DNA from 2 places in the Bacillus sp. AP8 genome. Region 1 is predicted to be linked to the other one. Evidence: a T-box and tRNA genes for the amino acid it is inferred to sense, from the RefSeq annotation. Region 1 holds a T-box; the other holds one or more tRNA genes.
The links. A T-box is a leader RNA that pairs with one kind of tRNA and senses whether it is charged. The one in region 1 lies ahead of argS (arginine--tRNA ligase), so its partner is inferred to be a tRNA-Arg.

Region 1 (3,548 bases):
TACTGTTAGGGTCCTCTGAATAATTTGAAAATGGTTTACAATGCGTAAAACCAAAACTTTCATAAAGTTTTCTAGCTGGTTCAAAGGCTTCCATGGAACCTGTTTCCAGACTAATTCTAGTATAGCCACGAAGAAAGGCTTCATTAAGAATGTGTTCAAGGATTCGTTTAGCTACACCTTTTCTTAAATGCATTGATGATGTCCGCATAGATTTAATTTCACCATGAACAGAATTCAATTCTTTTAAAGCTCCACAACCGACTAGCTCGTTATGCTCCCATGCACTCCAAAATGTGATGTCTGAGTTCGACAATTTTTCAATATTTAAAGCGTGTATGCTCTCTTTTGGAGAATGCATCGCCATCCCATGAAGATGTTCATTCACTAATTGAAGAACTTTAGGGTTTGTTTAAATGATCCACAACGATTCTCAAACTATCATCCCCTTTTTCTTTTTTCTTATTAGATTATTAAAATATTTACATTTTCTCATTTTAGTAAAACTATATGTATGTGATCTTCCTATTTCCCGTAAATATTTAGATAGTATGGGCTAAGCCCTCATTGTAGAATCCTAGTTTTAGTCTCTTGTATAATAATCATCATTTTTGATAGGCTCTTATCTTTCTATTAGAGATTTATTTCTTAGATAATATTCTACAACTTATTCTGAATGTTTCTCATTCAAAATTTTTAATTATAGGTGTTTGGTTTCGTACAGAAGCTCCATAATACCTCTCCAATTAAAGATTTTATTATTATATTATATATTTTATAGGATGTAGTTGCTCAGTTTTTCGATAATATATTGACATTGTTTTCTTTATCAAGTAATATGGCTAAAAATAAATACAGTAAAATTCAATGAAAAAGAGAGTAGTCCATTATGAAATGGAAAGCGAGTTAGGGGTGGTGAGAGCCTAATGCAGGACAGATGGATGAAACGCACTTTGGAGAAATTTCTTGAACGAACAGTAGAGAACATCGGGGAGACACCTCGTTAATAATAGAAAGCGGTCACAATATGTGGCAACTAGAGTGGTACCACGGGAAAAAAAGCTCTCGTCTCTGATTTAGAGATGAGAGCTTTTTTATTTTGGCTGTTTTCGTGGACATTGTTGACCTATGAACAATTCGTCAATATTGGTTGGGGTGAATTCCGGTCCAGAATGGTGGGCGATGAGTCTCCTCAGCGAATAAAGGGTGTGGGGTTTCATTTGTCCATCTGCTCCCGCTCCAATGCTTTATTATGCTCTTCTTATTCACTGAACATAAAAAAATAGCCTTTTAGAAAACAGCCTTTATTTTCAAGACAATTAGGGGCTAGTTAACTGTATCTGGACAGAATGACAAAGGTCCGATTCTATAATGGAGGAGAAGAAAATGAAAATTAATGAACAAATTGCACACTTAATATCGTCAGCTTTAGAAAATCAACTAACAGCCCATGAAGTTGAAATTTTATTAGAAAAGCCTAAAAATCCTGATTTAGGAGATATTGCTTTTCCATGTTTTACATTAGCGAAAAAAATTCGAAAAGCACCTGTTCAAATTGCTGAAGAGCTAGGAAATCTTCTTAGAAGTGAATGGATTGAAGGAGTAAATATTATTGGAGGCTATGTTAATATTTTCTTAAATCAAAACCTTGTGACTCATTCCGTTCTGCAAACGATTATTGAAAAAGACGGGCAATATGGTAGTAAGAAAAAGAAGCATGAAAATGTTGTGATAGATTATTCATCACCAAATATTGCAAAACCATTTTCGATGGGACACTTGCGCTCAACAGTGATTGGAAATGCAATCGCTAATATTGCTGAGAAGAATGGCTATCATGCTGTTCGTATAAATCATTTAGGAGATTGGGGAACTCAGTTTGGGAAATTGATAGTTGCCTATAAATTATGGGGAGATAAACGAGCAATTGAGGCATCACCAATACAAGAATTGCTAAAAATCTATGTGAAATTCCATGAAGAAGCTGAACATAATGAATCATTAAATGAACAAGCTCGTTCTGCATTTAAGTTACTAGAAGAAGGAAATAGTGAAGCACTCGAACTTTGGAAGTGGTTTAGAGATGAATCCTTAATGGAGTTTGAAGCAATTTATCAGCTTTTAGGTATTCATTTTGATTCTTATTCAGGTGAAGCTTATTATAATGACAAAATGGAGCCGGTCGTTCAAGAATTACAGGATAAAGGATTATTAGTTGAATCAGATGGGGCATACGTAGTGGAACTTGAAAATATGCCTCCTTGCTTAATTACAAAAAAAGACGGAGCTACGTTATATGCGACTCGTGATTTAGCAGCAGCTATATATCGTAAAAAGAAATATAACGCGAAGAAAACCTTCTATGTAGTTGGGAATGAGCAAACGTTACATTTTAAACAATTTTTTCAAGTGCTTGGGAAAATGGGCAATGATTGGTCAAAAGACTTAATGCATGTTCCATTTGGAATGATGTTAAAAGACGGTAAAAAGATGTCAACACGTAAAGGTAAAGTAGTTTTACTTGCAGATGTTTTAGCTGAGGCAATTGAAACAGCTAGACGAAACATTGATGAAAAGAATCCGACTCTTGAAAATAAAAATGAAGTAGCTCAACAGGTTGGCGTTGGTGCAGTTATTTTTAATGATTTAAAGAATGATCGTCTGAACGATATTGAATTTTCGCTAGAGCAAATGATGAAGTTTGAAGGAGAGACAGGACCTTATGTACAATATACGTTTGCACGAATAATGTCTTTACTTGAGAAAGGTCAATTTAATGAACAAGAAATTCAATTTGGTCATTTAGGTAATGAAGGATGGGCTGTAGTTCAGTTATTAGGCGAGTTTCCAAAGGTTGTACAAAAATCATTTGAACAAGCTGATCCATCACAAATTGCGAAGTATAGTTTAACGTTAGCTCGACAGTTTAATAAGTATTATGCTCATACAAAAATATTAGTAGAGGATGGGTCGAAGCAATCAAAGCTAGTCTTTGCATATTGTGTATCCATGGTATTAAAAGAATCGCTCAGATTATTAGGGATAAAAGTACCGAAAGAAATGTAAAAATAGAGCTAAGAGTATATTGCCTATACAATGTATAATACTTGTATGTCATATTTTTCTGGGAGACGTACTAATGAATATCGAAAAAGAAATGTTTGTGAGAGTTACAGATTTTGTGAAAGAAAGATTCCCACAAGGTTGGGGTGGAGCTGCTATCATGTATACGGACGATGATGATTTTCTAATTAGTGTAGCATTAGAAAGTCCAAATGGTGGTGCAATTTTATGTATGGAGACAGGTGCATTTTGTGAAGCTCAAAAGTATAACAAAGGAATTACTCATTCTCTATGTGTTGCAAGAGATGATGAACATTCACCTTTTAAAGTATTAACTCCTTGTGGTATATGTCAAGAACGTTTGATGTATTGGGGAGAAGATATTAAAGCAGCTATTAGTACAGAAGATGGAACCTTGCATTTTAAATCGTTGAAGGAGCTTCAACCCTATCATTGGTTAACGGCGTATAAGGGTGAAAAATTAGAAC
Region 2 (3,548 bases), on a different contig from region 1:
TCTTGGTCAGAAAGCGGCTTTTTCTTATTTTCTGCTTGTATTAGTGCTTGAATAGCACTTTTTGCTTCTTTCGCTGATACATCATCATTCGTCAAGGATTGAAGACTAGCAGAGAAGAATTCTCGCATTTCTACAGTTCCAAATGGTGCCTGTACATACTTATCCTTTACCGTTCTACTTACAGTAGATTCATGAATTTCTAATTCATCAGCAACTTCCTTCATAGTCATAGGTTTTAAATACGATAAACCCTTCTGAATACATTCCGGTTGTTTTTCAGCTATTTTACTCATAACTTTATAAATCGTTTCTCTTCTTTGTTGCACACTTTTTAAAATCCATTGGTATTCATTGTATTTATCTTTAAGAAAGCTGTTAACCTGCTTATCATTAACGCTTTTCATTTCATTATAATAATTTTGGTTAAAGTTTAGAGTCGATATAGGGTCGTTTGCCATTCTTATAATAAAATGATCTTCTACTATTTCAATGGATACATCGGGAACAACATAAGACGGCTTCTCATTTGAAAAGATTCCACAAGGTCTTGGATGTAGCGTTTGTACAAAATCAAAAATATCCTGAATTTCCTTCATTGAAATACCAAGTTCTTTAGAAATAACTTTCCACTTCTTTTCAGCAAATTCTATGAAATAATTTTTTAACACTTTATACGTGATCGCAGAACAATCTTTTCTCTCAATTTGCAACAACAAGCATTCTTGTAAATCTCTCGCCCCAACTCCTGCTGGCTCCAATGACTGAATGATTCGTAATACTTCTTCAACTGCTGTTACACTTTCACCCAAATTATTTGCTAAATCAATAATTGGAGCTCTTAGGTATCCATTCTCGTCTAAATTATAAATAAGGTTGCGAATGATTTTTTTCTGATTATCTTTTAAAGAATTCTGTGGAATTTGAGATAGGAGATAATTCTCCAAACTAACTTTCACTTCACCTATCTGTTCTATCCAGTACTTAGGATCGGCTTCTCGTTGTTTTTTGTTTTTTGTTTTAAAATCTGATACGGTTCCTTGGCTATCCAAAGAAATGAGTGGATTTTCCGTGGCCTTATTTTCTAAAAAAGAAACTAGATCTTGAGAACAATATTGTAAAAGAGCAATCGCTTGACTCAATTCATGTGTCATCGTTAACTTTAGTGTTTGTTGTTGAAATAAGCCTTGCTTCATATTCATAGCGACTCCCTCCTCTATTACTTAATTTTACATCCTCCTTGAATATTTTGACTATAATAAATTATACCAAAAATAACAGATCATACATAAATCATATAATATTACTTATTAATTTTCATAATAATTAGATTTATTAGGATGTAGTTTATCCGGTGTATATATCCAACTTATTCTTTTAGACTACTATAATTCTATAAATATGCTATTTGATTCATAATGCTTCATAAAAATTTACATCCTTTTGCTTCTGATTCCCCTATTATTCTTATTAGAAAACCATCTTCACGTATAATAAAGACGCGAGAGTAAGCCCTTTCATTTCTGACTCCTTCAAAAAATCCCTCTACGCATTCATGCATAGAGGGATCTTCTTTCTCCTCGCCTTTGACGCCCTCGGAGGGAATCGAACCCCCATTTTAAGAACCGGAATCTCACGTGCTATCCGTTGCACCACGAGGGCATATAATGGAAACAATCAGACTTTCATTATATTGTAGTCATTCAAATTTTGCAATAATATTAAAATACCTAGCAACTTTTCAACATCTGTAAACACTCGATATTCAAAGTTACATGATACTTATTTCTTCACTTTATAAAATTCAACTAATATAACATACATAAATTATCTCAATAAAATATTTTTGAAATGCATCATACATAATAGTTACCTTCAAAAATTAGCTAAAACCGATTATTTTAACATTTTCAATTCATTTAACTTAGATTTTTTACTCTCATTCATTATATAAATATAATTCATATCACGAATTACAATAGTTTCCTTTATCATAAAAAAATCCTGAAAAATGTTTATTTTTTTAGAACATTGGGAAAGATGTTATAAGTTGTCGAAGAAAATATAAGAGATATACAACGCTTTTGTTTGACCTAAATTGACCAAAAAGTGTATCATATGGATACAGCGATTTCATTAAGAATTGCGTTTAATTATTCTCTATACAAGGAGGAACAATAAAATGAATTTAATCCCTACAGTTATTGAGCAAACAAGCCGTGGCGAGCGCGCTTATGATATTTATTCTCGTCTTTTAAAAGACCGTATCATTATGCTTGGTAGTGCAATTGATGATAATGTAGCAAATTCAATTGTGGCACAATTACTTTTCTTAGAGGCTGAAAATCCAGAAAAGGATATTACGATCTACATAAATAGCCCTGGTGGTAGCATTACTGCAGGTATGGCAATTTACGATACAATGCAATATATCAAACCAAAAGTTTCTACTATTTGTATCGGTATGGCTGCTTCAATGGGTGCTTTTTTACTTGCAGCAGGTGAAAAAGGAAAACGTTATGCTCTTCCAAACAGTGAAGTAATGATTCACCAACCATTAGGTGGAGCGCAAGGTCAAGCCACTGAAATTGAAATTGCAGCTCGTCGTATTCTTCACTTACGCGACAAATTAAATGGCATTTTAGCTGAACGTACTGGTCAACCACTTGAAGTCATTCAAAGAGACACTGAACGTGATAATTTCATGGAAGCTCATAAAGCATTAGAATATGGCTTAATTGACCAAGTTATTACACGAAATGATCTTGAAGATAAAAAAGACAAATAATAAGAAAGTCACTGAAGAACAAATATGTGGCGATCACATTAAACCTTACCCTCTATAAGGAACTAGCTACTAGAGGGTAAGGTTTTTATTTTGACTATAAAGAAACGAGGTGACAACCAATTCATACTTTCTAGTATGTCGGCGCCACCTCCTTTTATTTATTGTAACCAATGGAGAATGAAGAAACATACTCACCAATTACAAGATTTATATTAGGCATCATTTTGCACGAATTCTACTAAGAAATCTACTGCTTTCTGCTCGTCTTTACCTTGAGCACTAATAATAATACTTGTACCCGAGCTTATAGCAAGACTCATTAACCCCATAATACTTTTAGCATTGACTTTTTTCCCATCTTTCTCTAAAAAAACATCACTTGAAAATTGGTTAGCTTCTTGAACAAATAATGCAGCTGGCCTTGCTTGTAAACCAGTTTTTAATCGTACTTCAACCTGTTTCTCAATCATTGTTTTTCTCCCCCAAATGTCATATTCATTATTTAACAGTTTCTCCTGCCCTTAATCGATTGGCAATGTCATCTATTTTTCTTAAGCGATGATTGATACCTGACTTACTTACCTTACCACCAGACACCATTTCGCCTAATTCTTTTAAAGTAACATCCTGATAAGCAACTCGTAGCTGTGCAATTTCTCTCAATTTATCAGGTAAAATCGATAACCCTACAGTCGCTTCAATATATTGGATATTTTCTACTTGTCTTAGTGAAGCACCTATCGTTTTGTTTAAGTTTGCGGTT

Region 2: it encodes a tRNA-Arg, which carries the amino acid that the T-box ahead of argS (arginine--tRNA ligase) is inferred to sense. The anticodon was not compared.

What each region holds. Positions count from the first base shown of each region.
Region 1 covers NZ_CAPG01000021.1:67,093-70,640, forward strand. The annotation lists gene BN349_RS04075 (GNAT family N-acetyltransferase) at 1-358, opposite strand, end outside; T-box leader at 856-1,073, shown strand; gene argS (arginine--tRNA ligase) at 1,384-3,063, shown strand; gene BN349_RS23285 (cytidine deaminase) at 3,137-3,548, shown strand, end outside.
Region 2 covers NZ_CAPG01000056.1:32,195-35,742, forward strand. The annotation lists gene rpoN (RNA polymerase factor sigma-54) at 1-1,199, opposite strand, end outside; tRNA gene BN349_RS14230 (tRNA-Arg) at 1,588-1,659, opposite strand; gene clpP (ATP-dependent Clp endopeptidase proteolytic subunit ClpP) at 2,180-2,785, shown strand; gene BN349_RS14240 (HPr family phosphocarrier protein) at 2,998-3,255, opposite strand; gene whiA (DNA-binding protein WhiA) at 3,284-3,548, opposite strand, start outside.